DNA from 3 places in the Enterobacter sp. ECC-175 genome. Region 2 is predicted to be linked to each of the others. Evidence: predicted binding sites of a transcription regulator. Region 2 holds the regulator's gene; each other region holds the start of a gene.
What was found. Region 2 encodes Fur, which represses iron uptake genes when iron is present. Its sites were predicted from a motif close to ATAATAATGAGAACNACTATCAA; they were not measured.
Positions count from the first base shown of each region.

Region 1: the regulator Fur is predicted to act here: its motif matches at 2,012-2,034, upstream of sodA (superoxide dismutase [Mn]).
Region 3: the regulator Fur is predicted to act here: its motif matches at 4,751-4,773, upstream of V1599_RS18185 (Nramp family divalent metal transporter).

Region 1 covers NZ_CP143776.1:616,582-622,757, reverse strand. Annotated here, with positions in the region: gene cpxA (envelope stress sensor histidine kinase CpxA) at 1-519, shown strand, start outside; gene yiiM (6-hydroxyaminopurine reductase) at 577-1,251, opposite strand; gene sodA (superoxide dismutase [Mn]) at 1,318-1,938, opposite strand; gene rhaT (L-rhamnose/proton symporter RhaT) at 2,228-3,262, shown strand; gene rhaR (HTH-type transcriptional activator RhaR) at 3,263-4,111, opposite strand; gene rhaS (HTH-type transcriptional activator RhaS) at 4,185-5,021, opposite strand; gene rhaB (rhamnulokinase) at 5,323-6,176, shown strand, end outside.
Region 2 covers NZ_CP143776.1:1,886,331-1,892,506, reverse strand. Annotated here, with positions in the region: gene fldA (flavodoxin FldA) at 72-602, shown strand; gene fur (ferric iron uptake transcriptional regulator) at 894-1,340, shown strand; gene chiQ (ChiQ/YbfN family lipoprotein) at 1,486-1,815, opposite strand; gene chiP (chitoporin) at 1,859-3,268, opposite strand; gene glnS (glutamine--tRNA ligase) at 3,716-5,383, opposite strand; gene nagE (PTS N-acetyl glucosamine transporter subunit IIABC) at 5,555-6,176, opposite strand, start outside.
Region 3 covers NZ_CP143776.1:3,824,025-3,830,200, forward strand. Annotated here, with positions in the region: gene V1599_RS18165 (ion channel protein) at 1-137, shown strand, start outside; gene ipdC (indolepyruvate decarboxylase) at 138-1,796, opposite strand; gene mgrA (L-glyceraldehyde 3-phosphate reductase) at 1,971-2,969, shown strand; gene V1599_RS18180 (DUF2502 domain-containing protein) at 3,096-3,437, shown strand; gene V1599_RS18185 (Nramp family divalent metal transporter) at 3,472-4,710, opposite strand; gene V1599_RS18190 (NupC/NupG family nucleoside CNT transporter) at 5,056-6,176, shown strand, end outside.

The sequences.
Region 1 (6,176 bases), 1.3 Mb from region 2:
AGCATGATCAACGACCTGCTGGTCATGTCGCGCAATCAGCAGAAAAACGCGCTGGTGAGCGAAACGGTGAAAGCGAATCATCTGTGGCACGAGGTGCTGGACAACGCCGCGTTCGAAGCCGAGCAGATGGGCAAATCGTTCACCGTCAACTTCCCGCCGGGGCCATGGCCGCTGTACGGTAACCCTAACGCGCTGGAAAGCGCGCTGGAAAACATCGTGCGTAACGCCCTGCGCTACTCGCACACGAAGATTGAGGTGGCGTTCTCGGTGGATAAAGACGGGATCACCATCATCGTGGACGACGACGGTCCTGGCGTGAGTCCGGAAGATCGCGAGCAGATTTTCCGCCCGTTCTACCGTACCGACGAGGCGCGTGACCGCGAATCCGGCGGCACGGGGCTGGGGCTGGCGATTGTCGAAACCGCTATGCAGCAGCACCGCGGCTGGGTGAAAGCCGATGACAGTCCGCTGGGCGGCCTGCGGTTAACGCTGTGGCTGCCGCTGTATAAGCGTTCGTAGTTTTCCCCCTCACCCTAACCCTCTCCCTATAGGGGAGAGGGTTAGGGTGAGGGGCAGTTATCTCCCCCACAATCTCCGCGAATTATCCTCGATCTTGCCGCTAATCCGCCGCTTCTGCATCGTTCTGGTCCAGCTTGTCGAAAGCCCCGCCGCCGACAGCAGGCGATGGTACTGTTCATCGTCGAACGGCATATGCCAGGCAATCGCGCAGGCATCGTACACCGACACGTCGCTCAGGCGTGACGCCAGCTCAAGAGGCGCGTCCGCCGAAACCGGCCCCGCCTGCACCACGCGATAAAGCCAGCCGGTTTTGCCCGCGCTTTGCAGCTGGGCGGACATATCCGGAATGCCAAAATGGTAGTTGAGCTTAAAGCACGGCGAGCGCGGCTGCGTCACCTGAATCAGGGCGTCGCCCCAGCGGAAGATATCGCCGATAAAGACGTTCTTTTCGGTCAGCCCGTCGGTAGAGAGGTTCTCACCAAACGCGGGCGCGACAAACAGGTCCGCCTGCTCGGGAAACTCGCCTATCCAGTGCTGATAGTGCTCGCGTGGATAATGGCACAGCGCGCGATCGGGCCCGCCGTGGATTTTCTTCTCGGCCTGCTCGTCGCCCGCCAGCCCGAGATCGGTCAACGTCAGCTCGCCGTCGACCTGAATTTTAGCAATGGCGCTCGGGCGGCTGCCGTCGTAGTCCCTGACCTTGCCTGTAAACACGTTGACCGGGTAGTGCATATCTACTCCTTCAGATACAAAAAAAGCGAGTCATCAGACTCGCTTCTCACAGGCGTCAATGCAACCTTATTTTTTAGCGGCGAAACGCGCTGCGGCTTCGTCCCAGTTCACCACGTCCCAGAAGGCTTTGATGTAGTCCGGGCGGCGGTTCTGGAACTTCAGGTAGTAAGCGTGTTCCCACACGTCCAGGCCCAGGATAGGGAAACCGGAAGCGCCAGAGATAGCTTCACCCATCAGCGGGGAGTCCTGGTTAGCGGTTGAAACGACCGCCAGCTTGTCACCTTTCAGTACCAGCCACGCCCAGCCGGAGCCGAAACGGGTCGCAGCGGCTTTTTCGAATTCCGCTTTGAAGTTGTCAACGGAACCGAAGTCGCGCTCGATAGCCGCTTTCAGGTCGCCCTGCAGGGTAGTACCGGTTTTCAGCCCTTTCCAGAACAGGCTGTGGTTAGCGTGGCCGCCCGCGTTGTTACGCAGAACGGTTTTTTTGTCCGCTGGCAGCTGGTCCAGCTTGGTGATCAGCTCTTCAACCGGCAGATTAGCGAACTCTGGCAGGCTTTCCAGCGCGGCGTTCGCGTTGTTCACGTAGGTCTGGTGGTGTTTAGTGTGATGGATTTCCATCGTCTGCTTGTCGAAATGCGGTTCCAGTGCGTCGTAGGCATACGGCAGGGATGGCAGTGTATAACTCATAATCCTCTCCATTATTGTCGGGCGGCACAGCTGTTAATGCCGCGTAAGCAGTTGGTTCATTATAGTTAATTAAATGATATTGAAAATGATTATCAATGCCGTAGTTTTTATAAGGTTATTGAATTTTTGATCAATAGCGAAATTGTGAGTCTGCTCACGCGGTTAACGGGCTGATTGCCACCCGTGCCCCGGAGGCGGCAACCGCTTAAAGGTCATTAAATCGCCTAATTTTTACACTCATCGTGAGAGTGGGACACCACCAGCCGATAAAAACGATGAGGATGTGAACATGAGTCATGCGATTACGATGGGGATTTTCTGGCACTTGATAGGCGCGGCCAGCGCAGCCTGTTTTTATGCTCCGTTCAAAAAGGTCAGACACTGGTCATGGGAAACGATGTGGTCCGTTGGCGGCACGGTGTCGTGGCTGATTCTGCCCTGGACCATCAGCGCCATGCTGCTCCCGGACTTCTGGGGTTATTTCTCCTCCTTTAGCGCCTCTACCCTGCTGCCGGTGTTTCTGTTCGGAGCGATGTGGGGCATTGGCAACATCAACTACGGCCTGACCATGCGCTATCTGGGCATGTCGATGGGCATCGGCATCGCGATTGGCATCACCCTGATTGTCGGCACCCTGATGACGCCAATCATCAACGGCAATTTCGACGTGCTGATTAACACCCGGGGCGGACGAATGACGCTGCTGGGCGTGCTGGTGGCGGTCATCGGCGTGGGCATCGTGACGCGCGCGGGCCAGCTGAAAGAGCGCAAAATGGGCATCAAGGCGGAGGAATTTAACCTGAAGAAAGGGTTGGTGCTGGCGGTGATGTGCGGCATCTTCTCCGCCGGGATGTCGTTCGCCATGAACGCCGCCAAGCCCATGCATGACGCCGCCGCGGCGCTGGGCGTTGACCCGCTGTACGTGGCGCTGCCAAGCTACGTGGTGATCATGGGCGGCGGCGCGCTGGTTAACCTCGGCTTCTGCTTTATTCGTCTGGCAAAAGTGAAGGATCTGTCGATAAAAGCGGACTTCTCGCTGGCAAAATCGCTCATCATCACCAACGTGCTGCTTTCCGCGCTCGGCGGCCTGATGTGGTACCTGCAGTTCTTCTTCTACGCCTGGGGACACGCCAGCATACCGCCGCAGTACGACTACATGAGCTGGATGCTGCACATGAGCTTCTACGTGCTGTGCGGCGGGCTGGTGGGCCTGGTGCTGAAAGAGTGGAACAACGCGGGCCGACGTCCGGTTGGCGTGCTGAGCCTGGGCTGCGTAGTGATCATTATCGCGGCCAACATTGTCGGCCTCGGCATGGCAAACTGACTACGCGGCTTTACGACTGCGATGGCGCCACTGAACCGGCGTCATCCCAACCTCGCGGTTAAAGACCACGGAGAAGTAATTGCTGTCCTCAAACCCGCAGCGCATCGCCACTTCGCTCACCATCTGCTCCGTATGCTGCAGCAGATACTGCGCGTGACAAATCCGCAGCTGGCGCAGGTAGTGGTTGACCGTCATTCCCGTCTGGGCGCGAAACTGCTGGCGCAGCGCGCGCTCGCTGCACTGCGCCTGCTCGCAGAATTTCTCCAGCGCAAAGCTGCGGTTCAGGCTGCCGGCAAGCGTGGTAATGAGCTTGTCCAGCAGGGTTTCCTGCGCCGTGGCAGAAGGGCTATCGGTGGCAAAACGGTGGCGCTTAAGGGTCATCACCAGCTGGGCAAAAAGCAGTTCCGCCATCGAAAAAGCTACCGGGTCGGTTTTCTGGCTCTCCTGCTCAAGCAGGGAAATCACCTGCCTAACCTGGGCCATGCCGCTGCTGCTCAGACGCCAGTGCGGCGTGCCTTTCGCATCGCTAAAACCGGGAATGTTCGCGGCCCAGTCGACGTTGAGCCGCAGGCGGTCAGGGCAGTAAATCACGTTCTGTAAAACGAGATCGTTAACCGAGGCGTAAGAGTGTTTGTCTTCCGCGCGGATGTAAAACAGATCGCCACGCGTAATGCGGTAGGGCCTGTCGTTGAGCACGTGCAGGCCGTTACCCCGCCACACCAGCACCAGCTCGCAAAACTCATGGGTGTGCTCGGCAAAGACGTTTTGCGGATAGCGGTCGGCCACCGCGACGGCTTGTCCGGCAGAGGAAAAAAAATCTTCTTTGCGAAGCGTTAACTGAGCGGCCACACCCTAACCTCAACGATGAATAACCCGACATTATTAGCGTTTTTACGCCGGGAATACGGTGATTATCCTCGCGTTACTGAAGCGTCACGTCCTTGCCCTGGCGAATATCGCGCGGGGACCAGCTGAACTCGCGGCGAAAAAGCGTCGAAAAGTGGTTACTGTCGCCAAAACCGCAGCGATAGGCGATGTCCGTAACGCTTTCATCCGTGTGGCGCAGCAGGTGGCGCGCCTTGATTAAGCGCAGCCGGTTGAGGTAACGCTGGGGCGTAAGCCCGGTGTTCTGCTTAAGCTGGCGATGCAGGGTGCGCAGCGACAGCGAAAAATCATCCGCCAGCGTCTCCCAGCAGACGTCCTCGGCAAAGTGCTCCTCCAGCCAGGCCATCAGCTGATTCAGCCGCGCATCGTTGTTTCCCATTCCCTCCACCAGGCTCCCCCGGCGCAGCAGCACCAGCAGCTGCATAAACAGCAGCTCGCGCGCGGCAAGGGCGTGCGTCTCCGGCCCCTCTTCGCTCTGCTCAAGCTGGCTCACCAGCAGGCGCACCTGCGACAGCGTGGCCTGGTTGATCCGCCAGTGCGACGGGTAATGTCCGTCCTTTTCCTGCGGCAGCAGCTGGTTCAGCCCCGCAAGAAACTGGAACGCGTCCGGGGATCGATAAAGCACGTTGGTCAAACAAAGATTGTCGGTATGTTCATACAGGTGCCTGTCGTGATCGCGCACGAAGCAGACCGTTCCCCCGCAGATGGTGTACGGCTGCCCGTTGAATACATGAATGCCCGTCCCATGCTCAACAATCACAATTTCATGAAAATCATGATGGTGTTCAGGAAATGCCGCCTGAGGAAGCCGCGGCTCAATCGCAACGGGCGAACCTTCCGAAGGAAAAAAATCCACGCTGTGTAGTACGGTCATATCGGCCACCACTAATGAGAAATCTTCTCAAAATAGTAATTAAGCCCCTTCACCCGCACCTTGAATTTTCGGCAGCAAAGCGCGCAAAACCCGCCGATTTTTCAAGAAACCGGCGGAAAGATCGGGAAATGCGGGAAGCGTCACACTGCCTGAAAAGCCCGCCATAACAGGAAACTGTGAACCGCCTCACGTTCACCTTTGCTTTCTTGCCAGCCGCCGTTTTTCGCTGTCACTGGCAAGAAGGCGTCATTTATCGGCCCTTTTTACACTCATCGCTAATGACCTAAAGAAGGACCCGAACATGACTTTTCGCCATTGTGTGGCTGTTGATTTAGGCGCATCCAGCGGGCGCGTCATGCTGGCCACCTGGGACGGTAGCCAGCGCGCGCTGTCGCTGCGTGAAATGCACCGCTTTACGAACTGCCTGCAAAAGCAGGACGGTTTTGAGACCTGGGATATTGACGGCCTGGAAGCTGAAATCCGCACCGGGCTGAAAAAGGTCTGCGACGCCGGGATTCCGATCGACAGCATCGGCATTGATACCTGGGGCGTGGACTTTGTGCTGCTGGACGAGCGCGGCGAACGCGTCGGGCTGCCGGTGTCCTATCGCGACAGCCGCACCGACGGCGTGATGGCACAGGCCGTTGCCCGGCTCGGTAAAGAAGCGATCTACGGGCGCAGCGGCATTCAGTTTTTACCGTTCAACACGCTGTACCAGCTGCGCGCGCTGGTACAGCAGCAGCCGGAAGCGGTGGATCGCGCGGCGCACGCGCTGCTGATCCCGGACTACCTGAGCTATCGCCTGACCGGCAACCTCAACTGGGAATACACCAACGCCACCACCACCCAGCTGGTGAACATTAACTCCGATGCCTGGGATGAAACCCTTCTCGACTGGACGGGCGCACCGGCCTCGTGGTTCGGCACGCCGACCCACCCCGGCAACGTGATCGGCCAGTGGATTTGCCCGCAGGGCAATAAGATCCCGGTAGTGGCCGTGGCGAGCCACGACACCGCCAGCGCGGTCATTGCCTCGCCGCTCGCCGACGCGGACGCGGCCTATCTCTCCTCCGGCACCTGGTCGCTGATGGGATTTGAGAGCAAAACGCCCTACACCAGCGACGCGGCGATGGCGGCAAACATCACCAACGAGGG
Region 2 (6,176 bases):
TGCTATTATTGCCCTTATCCGTGGACAATTTGCGCCACCATACTATTAAGTTTCAAGAGGTTATTTTACTCATGGCAATCATCGGCATTTTCTTCGGCAGTGACACCGGCAATACCGAAAACATCGCAAAAAACATTCAAAAACAGCTCGGTAAAGACGTTGCCGATGTGCACGACATCGCCAAGAGCAGCAAAGAAGATCTCGAAGGCTATGACATCCTGCTGCTGGGCATCCCGACCTGGTACTATGGTGAAGCGCAGTGCGACTGGGATGATTTCTTCCCTACGCTTGAAGAAGTGGACTTTAACGGCAAGCTGGTCGCCCTGTTCGGCTGCGGCGATCAGGAAGACTACGCGGAGTATTTCTGTGATGCGCTGGGTACTATCCGCGACATCATTGAGCCGCGCGGCGCGGCTATTGTTGGCCACTGGCCAACCGCGGGCTATCACTTTGAAGCCTCCAAAGGCCTGGCTGATGACGACCACTTTGTTGGCCTGGCCATTGACGAAGACCGTCAGCCAGAACTGACCGCCGAACGCGTTGAAAAATGGGTGAAGCAGGTTCGTGAAGAGCTGAACCTGGACGACATCCTCAACGCCTGATATCCCTGCGGCGCGACTCCGGTTGCGCCCGTTGTCCAGGTCAAACCGATTAAATTAATTGCTACAAACTTTTAACTTTTCCGTTCAGACCTGTACAATATCCCCCTGGTAAAACGTGGGCTCCATCGAACAAGTTTGTTGGTGATACCCCATTTTTATAAGCATATTTTGCTTGAGACTTGCAGTTTTCATTTAGGCGTGGCAGTTCTATAATGAGACGCATTATCCCAAGTGCATTCTCTGTCACTTCTTCTTTTGAAGTGAATCGTTTAGCAACAGGACAGATTCCGCATGACTGACAACAATACCGCATTAAAGAAGGCTGGCCTGAAAGTAACGCTTCCTCGGTTAAAAATCCTTGAAGTGCTTCAGGGGCCAGACAATCACCATGTCAGTGCGGAAGACCTTTACAAGCGTCTTATCGATATGGGTGAAGAAATTGGCCTGGCAACCGTCTATCGTGTGCTGAACCAGTTTGATGACGCGGGCATTGTTACCCGTCATAATTTCGAAGGCGGTAAATCTGTTTTCGAACTGACTCAGCAGCACCACCACGATCACCTGATCTGCCTCGACTGCGGCAAGGTTATTGAATTTAGCGATGATTCCATCGAATCACGCCAGCGTGAAATCGCTGCGCGTCATGGTATCCGCCTCACCAACCACAGCCTGTACCTGTATGGTCACTGCGCTGAAGGCGATTGCCGCGAGAACGACCGCGCACACGACGCCAAATAATCCGTATTCATACTCTGAGCCAGCCGCGAGGTTGGCTTTTTTTTTGCCTAAAAAAGCCCGGTGGCGCTGCGCTTACCGGGCCTGAGGGGCTGTGACACCTTTGCAGGCCGGTAAGCGCAGCGCCACCGGGCGTGAATACAGCGCATTAGTTATTGTTGCTGCGAATTTCCTGCCAGATTTTATCGCAGCGCTTCGCCACTTCCTGATCGTTTCCGGTTTTACGCGCCTGGATGCAGGCCTGGTAATCCATCACGCGAACGCTCTCCTGCGTGGCAAACTGCTCGTGCGCCTTCTCTTTTTTCAGCACGTTCAGCACGCTTTGACAGGCCTCGATTTTTTCTGGCGAGCCTTGCGCGGTATTGATACAGGCGCTGTACGCCTCTTTTAGACGCGAATCCTCTTTCGGCCCCGGTGAGGTTGCGCAGGCCGCAAGCCCGGCGGTCATCACCGCGACAAGTACGATTTTCTTAAACATAGCCGTCTCCATTCCGGCGGGCCTTAGCCCGCCAGAGCGTTTATCAGAAGATAGTGAATGGGGCGATAACCATGAACTTCACGTCGCGCTCATCCTGGAAGATGTTGCCGTAACCACCGCCCCAGCTTGGGATATCGGAGTGGTTGTCGTACTGAGTGAAGTGCAGTTTGAACATGGTGCCCTTCGCACGGCCGTCCTGTACGGTGTACATCGCATCAAGGCTGTACGCAGACTCTTTGATTTTGTTGGACGCGTAGTCTTCACGCTGGCCTGCGGCGTTGATAAACCAGTCGGCCGGTTTTGCATCCCAGGCGTAAACATAGGACGCACCGACGGCCCAGCCCGACAGATCCCAGTTTTTGAGGTCATACATCGCCCCGAAGAACACCGCCTTTTCACCGTTGGCGTTAAAGTCTGAGCGGTTATCCCACCAGATGTCGAGACGACCGTTTGAGGAGGCGTAGGTTGGCGTCATGCGCTGCAGGAAGTAGCCCTGCTGCCCTTCCGCCTTCACCCACGTCCCTTCCAGGCGCAAATCCACTACCTCGGCCACCTTATAGCCAAAGGTCAGCGCCTGCAGCCAGGCCGTGCCGTCGTAGATATCATTAATGGTGTTGTTGTCGGCCTTATCGCGCGCCCCGTAGAACTGATAGCTGGTTGAAAGCGGAGAGCCCGCGACGTCAAACTTGTAGCTGGCTTTGGCAAAGTATTGATCGACAAAGCCTTCTGCCTGACCAAATGCTGCTTCAAGCACCAGATCATTCTTGAAATCGTATTTGGCACCGAGCGAGTGCAGGTAATCAACCTTAGTCTTGCGGTCGTTCTGGTAGAACTTGTCCATCTCAATGTGCCACGGCGCTTTGTACTCATTGGTCCACATGTAGGAGAAGCTCAACGCACCCGCATCACCGTAGTCAAAGTTCGCCCCGGCTTCCGCCCCCTGGTAAGTACCAGGCATAAAGCTCCAGTGCGGGGCTAACAGCGTTTGGCCGGTTGGCTGAATGTAGCCCGCGCGAGCCCACGCCGGGCCGTATTTAAATTTTGCCGCCGCTTTATACAGGCTGATACCGCTTTTATCGCCCGAATAGTCTTCATCGTAGGCTTTATTGCTGGAGGAGAAGGCAATTTCGTTCGGGTGGCCGCTGTCGCCGTTTTCCGCCATTTCAATCGCGGTAAATGCGGCAATATCCAGGCCGAACATGTCCGCCGCATAGCCTGACTGGAAATCAAGGTTGGCGTTCCATGTTGAGTGAGAGAGGTTTGTTTTGTACTTATCTTCAGCGACGTCTTTACGGTCACGTTCACGCTGCCAGTAATAGATCCCCCCGGTAAGGGTAGAATCATCGATAAAACCTGCTGCCTTAGCTTCTGGAGTCACCGCTAACCCCGACAATGCTGTCACACCGGCAATAGCCAGCGCCAGCGCACTACGTTTGCCACTGAACGTACGCATAGATTATTCCTCTTTGACGAATTAAAGCGCCTAAAACGGCGAAAATATAAAAGACCTAATGGTCAGGGGTAGTTAGAAATACCCTCGAATTAACTACCGTCTTTAGGTTATTTTTCGCGACGCGAATTATCAATGCTTTTTAGAAGGCAAAACTCAGGATTATGACGAAGTGCACATATTTAGTAGCTATTTGTAACAACTCAGATGAAGCGAGGATTTACAAGGCATAAGGGCTATTTTTACGCAATAACATGCATTATTTGCGTTTATTTTTTAAGCTCCATACCCCCTGTAAATATTACAACTTTATTTTAATAAAATAAGTAGCACGACATTGACCTGATTTTATCTGCGCGCGTGTAAGCTCATATCGTTAATGGCCTGATCGTTAAATAAAAAAACGCCGCTATAAGCGGCGTTTGTTTCTCATTGACCACTGCGGCGAAATTATTCGCCTGATTTAGCCCAGGTATCACGCAGGCCTACGGTACGGTTAAATACCGGTTTTTCCGCCGTGCTGTGGCGGCTGTCCAGGCAGAAATACCCTTCACGTTCGAACTGGAACGCTTTGCCCGCTTCAGCCGCTTTCAGAGACGGCTCAGCATAACCCTGCTTAATCACCAGCGACTGAGGGTTGATGACGGACAGGAAGTCCTCGGCCGCACCAGGGTTAGGTACGCTGAACAGGCGATCGTACAGGCGAATCTCTACCGGCAGCGCGTGGGCAGCGCTCACCCAGTGGATAACGCCTTTCACCTTGCGGCCATCGGCAGGATCCTTACTCAGCGTTTCCGCATCGTAAGAACAGAAGATGGTGGTGATGTTACCTTCCGCGTCTTTTTCAACGCGCTCGGCTTTGATGACGTAGGCGTTACGCAGACGCACTTCTTTACCCAGCACCAGACGCTTGTACTGCTTGTTCGCTTCTTCACGGAAGTCAGCGCGGTCAATCCAGATCTCGCCGCTGAACGGCACGTCACGGCTTCCCATTTCCGGCTTGTTCGGATGGTTAGGCATGGAGACCAGCTCGCTTTCACCCTGCGGATAGTTTTCGATAACCAGCTTAACCGGATCGATTACGGCCATCGCGCGCGGCGCGTTTTCATTGAGATCTTCGCGAATGCAGGATTCCAGGGAGGCCATCTCGATGGTGTTATCCTGCTTGGTGATGCCGATACGTTTGCAGAACTCGCGAATAGAAGCTGCGGTGTAGCCACGACGGCGTAGGCCGGAAATGGTCGGCATACGCGGGTCGTCCCAGCCCTCAACGTGCTTGTCGGTGACCAGCAGGTTCAGCTTACGCTTGGACATCACGGTGTATTCGAGATTCAGACGAGAGAACTCGTACTGACGCGGATGCACAGGAATAGTGATGTTATCCAGCACCCAGTCGTACAGGCGACGGTTGTCCTGGAACTCCAGCGTACACAGCGAGTGCGTAATGCCTTCCAGCGCATCGCTGATGCAGTGGGTGAAGTCGTACATCGGGTAGATGCACCACTTGTTGCCGGTCTGGTGGTGTTCAGCAAACTTAATGCGGTACAGCACCGGATCGCGCATCACGATAAACGGTGACGCCATGTCGATTTTGGCACGCAGGCAGGCTTTGCCCTCTTCGAAGCCGCCGGCACGCATTTTTTCAAACAGCGCCAGGTTCTCTTCCACGCTGCGGTCGCGGAACGGGCTGTTTTTGCCAGGCGCCGTCAGCGTACCGCGATACTCGCGGATTTCGTCAGCGGACAGTTCGTCGACATACGCCAGACCTTTGTTGATCAGCTCCACCGCGTAGGCATACAGCTGATCGAAATAGTTAGAGGAGTAGCAGATGTCGCCTGACCAGTTAAAGCCCAGCCATTGCACGTCGTTTTTAATTGACTCAACGTATTCGATGTCTTCTTTTGCGGGGTTTGTGTCATCGAAACGCAGGTTGCATTGGCCCTGATAGTCTTGCGCAATGCCGAAGTTCAGGCAGATAGATTTCGCGTGACCAATGTGCAGGTAGCCGTTTGGCTCCGGCGGGAAACGCGTATGAACCGTGGTGTGCTTACCACTGGCCAGATCTTCATCGATGATCTGACGAATAAAGTTACTCGGGCGGGCTTCAGCCTCACTCATCGTGGATTCCTCAAAAGCGTAAACAACGTATAACGGCATATGATCTTATAAGCCGGACGTAGTGACAACCCTTAAAACGTCTCTGAAGAAAATAATGGGGGCATTTACAGCAAAAAAAAGCGGCGGAGGTTATCCCCCGCCGCTTAAGGCATGAACTCTACTCAGGAGCGATTACTTGCCTTTAATCTCATACAGCGGCGTTTGGCCCGCAACAACCTGACCTTTAGCCTGAATCACCAGGCCGCTGAAGTCGTCGATGTTGCTGCACACAACCGGGCTGATCATGGAGCGCGCGTTGGCGTTCAGGAAGTCCAGATCCATTTCCAGAACCGGCTGGCCTGCCACCACTTCCGCGCCCTCTTCCACCAGGCGAGTAAAGCCCTGACCGTTCAGCGCCACGGTATCGATACCCATATGGACAACGATTTCCGCGCCTTTTTCAGTCTCAAGGCAGAACGCGTGGTTGGTGTTGAAGATTTTCACGATGGTACCGGCAGCCGGAGACACCACGGTTTTATCCGTTGGTTTCACCGCCACGCCGTCACCGACCGCTTTGCTGGCGAACGCTTCGTCAGGCACCTGCTCAAGCGCAACCACTTCACCCGTGACGGGTGAGACCAGCGCAGCAACGGTTGCTGCGTTTGGCACAGCCTGCGGCTTAACGGCAGCAGGAGCAGAGGCCGGAGCTGAAGTCGCTTCCGCGGCGGCAACCGGGCCACGCATCACAACTTTTTTCATTTCGTCGCCGATAGATTCCGCTTTCGCACCCACAATCACCTGAATGCTCTGCTTG
Region 3 (6,176 bases), 1.9 Mb from region 2:
CGTGGCTGAGCCTGTTTATGGCTGCGGCAGTGGTGCCTGATACCACGCTGATCCCGCTGCTTTGCATCGTGATGTTGCCCGCCTGGCTCCTGCTGGCGGGCAAACCGATGATGATGGTTTCAGGGAAGGATAAGTAATCAGGCGTTATTGCGCGCTTCCAGCGCTTTGGTTATCGCCCCGAGCAGCGGCGGAATATCGGCTTTTGGCAGCATCACCTCGATCAGCGACAGCCGCTCGTGGTGCGCCACCTTTTCCAGCACCTCCGCCAGCTGCTCTGCCTCACTGACGCGCCAGCACTCGGCCTGCGGATCCAGGCTGAGCGCCTGCGGGATCTGCGTCCAGTTCCACAGCGCTATATCGTTATAACGCTGCTCCGCTCCGTGTATCGCGCGCTCAACCGTATACCCTTCGTTATTCAGCACCAGAATGATCGGGCGCTGTTTATCGCGCAGCATCGAGCCGAGCTCCTGAATAGTGAGCTGCGCCGCGCCGTCGCCCGTAAGCACGATCGTGCGGCGCTCCGGGCACGCCGTTTGCGCACCATAGGCCGCCGCCAGCGTGTAGCCAATCGATCCCCATAGCGGCTGCACGATAAAGTTCACGTCCGCTGGCAGGCGAAGATCGATAGCCCCAAAAGCCGAGGTACCCTGATCCGCAAGGATGATGTCGCCGGGACGAATAAACGTCTGCAGCGTGCTCCAGAAGCTTTCCTGGGTCAGCGCACCGTCCTGCGGCGTCCAGGAAATGCCGTCGCGCGATGAGGGCATAAAGGCGTCGTGAACATGTTGCTTGCACAGCTCCGCCAGCGTCTCAATGGCCTGGTACATCGGAATACCGGTAAACCAGACCTCCCCTACCCGTGCGGCATGGGGCTGCACTTCGATAGTTTGAGAAAGGCTCAGCTGATGGGTAAACCCGGCGGTTAGGGTATCGGTAAAGCGCGTTCCGATGCAGAGCACCGTATCAGCGCCTTCGATGGCCTCCCTGGCGGCGTCAACGCTGGCTGAACCGCTGTAGGTGCCGTAAAAACCCGGCTGGCGTTCGTTAAAAATGCCCTTGCCCATCAGCATGGTGGCGTGCGCCATCGGCGTCTCTTTCACCCACTTTTGCAGCGCGTGCTTAAGGCCGTGGCGAAGCACGAGGAAATCGGCCAGCAGCGCCGTGCGCGTGCCCGCAGCAAGCCGGGCCTGCGCGGCGTCGCGAAATGCCTGCAGGCACGCATTGTCAGCATGAGGGGGTTTGGCGGAGAGCGACGCGACGGGCGGCGTCGCGGGCTTTTTGGCAACGTCCGCGGGCAGCATCAGATAGCCGGGGCGTCGCTCACGCAGCATCGTCGTGAGCACCCGATCGATTTCAAAGCAGGCGTTTTGCTCGGTCAGCACCGCCTGCGCCGCGGTAATGGGTTCACTCATATGGTAGAAATGGCGAAACTCCCCGTCGCCCAAGGTGTGGTGCAGTAACTCACCCCGCTGCTGCGCCGCCATGCCCGGCGCGCCAACGATGTGTAACACCGGCACATGCTCGGCGTAGCTTCCGGCAATACCGTTCATGGCGCTGAGCTCCCCCACGCCGAAGGTGGTGAGCAGGGCTGCAAAGCCTTTGCATCGGGCATAGCCATCGGCGGCGTAGGAGGCGTTAAGCTCGTTTGCACAGCCAACCCAGCAGATATCTGGGCTGTCGATAACGTGGTCGAGAAACTGCAGGTTGTAGTCGCCCGGCACGCCAAACAGATGATCGGCACCACAATCTCTGAGACGGTCCAGCAGGTAATCGGCGACGCAATAGGGGGTACGCATAACAGGTGTCCTTCTGACGTTGACCTCACCTTGAGTATTAGAGAAGCCCGAAAGGTGTCCAGAAAGAGTCAGCAGATGAGCATGGAAAGAATCATTTACAAAAAATTCACCATTTCATTACATGAGTGTAAGCGTATACACTTACTTTTCTTATCAGCGCCTGGGGGTATGAGAATGGGCTATCAGCCGGAAAAAAATCGTTATCAGACAATGCAGTATCGCCGCTGCGGGCAGAGCGGACTGAAGTTACCCGCCCTCTCTCTCGGTCTTTGGCACAATTTCGGCGATACCACGCTGGTCGAAAACAGCCGCCAGCTTTTACACCGCGCCTTCGATCTGGGCATCACACACTTTGATCTGGCTAACAATTATGGGCCTCCTCCGGGCTCGGCAGAACGTCATTTTGGCCGGATTTTGCAGGAAGATTTTTTGCCCTGGCGCGACGAGCTGATTATTTCGACCAAAGCGGGCTACACCATGTGGGAGGGTCCTTACGGAGACTGGGGCTCGCGCAAGTATCTGATCGCAAGCCTCGACCAGAGCCTGAAGCGCATGGGCCTGGAATATGTTGATATCTTCTACCATCACCGTCCGGACCCGGAAACGCCGCTGCAGGAAACGATGAAGGCGCTGGACCACGTCGTGCGCCAGGGCAAAGCGCTTTATGTCGGCTTGTCCAACTATCCCGCTGAACGGGCCAGGCAGGCTATCGATATTCTTAACGACCTCGGCACGCCATGCGTTATCCACCAGCCCAAATACTCTATGTTCGAACGCGCTCCGGAAAATGGGCTGCTGGATCTCCTGCACGAAAAAGGAGTGGGCTGTATACCCTTCTCGCCGCTGGCGGGCGGCCAGTTGACCAACCGCTACCTTAACGGTATTCCCGCCGACTCGCGCGCGGCGAGCGGCAGCAAGTTCCTGAATCCCGACCAGCTGACCGACGAAAAGCTTGAGAAAGTTCGCCGTCTAAACGCCTTGGCCGAACGCCGCGGGCAGAAGCTCTCGCAGATGGCGCTGGCGTGGATCTTACGCCATGATTCGGTGACGTCCGTGCTGATCGGTGCCAGTAAGGTTTCGCAAATCGACGATGCGGTAGGCATGCTTGAAAATCGCCACTTCACGCCCGACGAGCTGGCCTCCATCGACCACATTCTGCATAGCACAAATTAGCGCCATCTTTAGCAAAAAGTGCTCTCCACCATGAATTCGGAGTTAAGGCGATGAAACGTGGCTTTACCACCTCGTAATATTGCGTTAACAGGCCGGACAACGGCCCCGATCGTGAAGGAGAAGAGTATGTTCAGGTCACTGATTCTTGCAGCGGTATTACTGGCTGCGGCCCCGCTGGTCGCCAATGCGGGCGAAATCACCCTGTTGCCCTCGGTTAAACTTAGCATCGGCGATCGCGACGACTATGGCAGATACTGGGACGGCGGCTACTGGCGCGACCGCGACTACTGGCATCGCCATTATCAGTGGCGCGGCGATCGCTGGTGGAAACATGATAATGGCCGTCACCGCGGGTGGGATAACCGCAAAGCGTACGAGCGCGGCTATCGCGAAGGCTGGAACGACCGCGACGACCGCCGCGGCGGCTGGGGACGCGGAAAAGGTCATGGCCACGGCCATCACCACTAATAGCGAAAAGGAGCCTTCCGGCTCCTTTTTTCAATTACAGCCCCAGCGCGGTACCGACCAGGAGCCACAGATTCAGCGCCACCACGATAAGGACGATGACCCATCCGGTACGCTTCACCAGCGTGGAATTGACCAGCTCGCCCATCAGCGATTTGTCGCTGGTGAAAATCAGCAGCGGCACCAGCGCAAGCGCAATACCAAAACTCAGCAGCACCTGGCTCATCACCAGAATGCGCGTGGGATCGAGCCCCATCAAAATCACGATGAAGGACGGCAGCATCGTCACGGCCCGGCGCACCCACAGCGGAATGTGGAAGCGCACAAACCCCTGCATCACCACCTGCCCTGCCAGCGTCCCGACAACCGTCGCAGAGAGGCCAGCAGCCACCAGGCTCAGGCCAAAAATCGTCGCGGCGGCATGGCTCAGCAACGGTTCCAGAGTCAGATAGGCCTGATCGAGATCGGCAACCCCGGTATGCCCATTAAAGTGGAAAGCGGCCGCCGCGGTGGCCATCATCGCCAGGTTAACAAAGCCGGCGATGGTCATGGCGATCGCCACATCCCATTTCGTTGCTGAATAGCGCTCTTTTCGCGTCCCGCCGTGAAGATCCTGCGTTAAGGAAGAGTGCAGGTAGATAACGTGCGGCATGATGGTTGCTCCCAGCACGCCCGCGGCGAGAAACACCGCTTCGGACGTTGGCAGGCTCGGAATGACCATCCCTTTACCCAGTTGAACCATATTCGGCTGGGAGAAAACCAGCTCAACAATATAGGCAGCAGCGACAAACAGCAGCAGCCCGCCGATGACTTTTTCCAGCGGTTTTTGCCCGCGGCGCTGAAGCATCAGGATCAGGAACGTGGCAATCCCGGTAAGGACCGCCCCCTGCAGCAAGGAGACGCCGAGGATCAGCTTGAAGCCGATTGCCGCACCGATAAATTCCGCCAGGTCGGTCGCCATGGCAATAATTTCGGCCTGCACCCAGTACAGCCACACCGCCGGACGCGGATAATGATCGCGGATCTGCTCCGCCAGGTTTTTACCGGTCGCGATACCGAGCTTGGCAGACAGCATTTGGATCAGCATTGCCATCAGGTTAGCCCAGACCACCACCCACAGCAGCTGATAGCCGAAGCTGGCCCCGGCCTGAATGTTGGTCGCAAAATTACCCGGATCGATATAGCCAATCGCGGCAATGAAAGCGGGACCCATTAATGCGAACCGCAGCTTCCGGGCGGCTCTGCCGCTGCTACCCTCTACGCGACTGTTTGTCATGTCTGCCTCTGGAAATATAGCCTTTGCTATGTTTCATGCTATCAAAATGAGAATGATTATCAAGTTCATTTAAGCGGTTAAAAATGATTTCTCTGATAGCCAGGAACAATAGAAGGGCAGGTGGAGCAACATCACAGAATGTGAAAATGCGCAGTTATTTGTGAAGGGTAGCACACAAACTTAACTTTTCACTCATTTACCTAACATAACAAAAATGTATTGTTGATCACTATTTTTGAGACTCGTCACAGGACGTAACTATAGTGTGGTCTTGATCTCGTTTTCTTTGCGCTTGTTACATAGAATGTGCACGGAAATTAAACCTGCCTCATATTTGGAGCAAATATGGACCGCGTCCTTCACTTTGTCCTGGCACTTGTTGTCGTTACTGCGCTTGCGCTGCTGGTCAGTCATGACCGGAAAAAAATCCGCATTCGCTATGTTATTCAGCTTCTGGTTATCGAAGTTTTACTCGCGTGGTTCTTCCTGAACTCCAACGTGGGCCTCGGCTTCGTTAAAGGCTTCTCCGAAATGTTCGAAAAACTGCTCGGATTTGCCAACGAAGGAACCAATTTCGTCTTCGGTAATATGAACGATCAGGGTCTGGCGTTCTTCTTCCTGAAGGTTCTGTGCCCTATCGTCTTTATCTCTGCGCTGATCGGTATTCTCCAGCACATCCGTATTTTGCCGATTGTTATTCGCGCCATTGGTACCGTACTTTCCAAAGTAAACGGCATGGGCAAGCTGGAATCTTTTAACGCCGTCAGCTCCCTGATTCTGGGCCAGTCTGAAAACTTCATCGCGTATAAAGATATCCTCGGCAAAATGTCCCGCAACCGCATGTACACCATGGCGGCCACGGCAATGTCTACCGTATCGATGTCTATCGTGGGCGCGTACATGACCATGCTGGACCCAAAATACGTGGTTGCCGCGCTGGTACTGAACATGTTCAGCACCTTTATCGTTCTGTCTATTATCAACCCGTACCGCGTAGATGAAGGCGAAGAGAACCTGCAGATGGCGAATCTGCATGAAGGTCAAAGCTTCTTCGAAATGCTGGGTGAATATATTCTGGCAGGCTTTAAGGTGGCGATTATCGTTGCCGCCATGCTGATCGGGTTTATCGCACTGATTTCCGCTCTGAACGCCCTGTTCGCCGCGGTGCTGGGTATCTCCTTCCAGGGTATCCTGGGCTACATCTTCTACCCAGTTGCATGGGTGATGGGTGTCCCGGCCAGCGAAGCGCTGCAGGTGGGCAGTATCATGGCGACCAAACTGGTCTCTAACGAATTTGTTGCGATGATGGATCTGCAGAAGATTGCCAGCACGCTCTCCCCGCGCGCGGAAGGCATCCTGTCCGTGTTCCTGGTCTCCTTCGCGAACTTCTCCTCCATCGGCATTATTGCCGGTGCGATCAAAGGGCTGAACGAAGAACAGGGTAACGTTGTTTCTCGCTTCGGCCT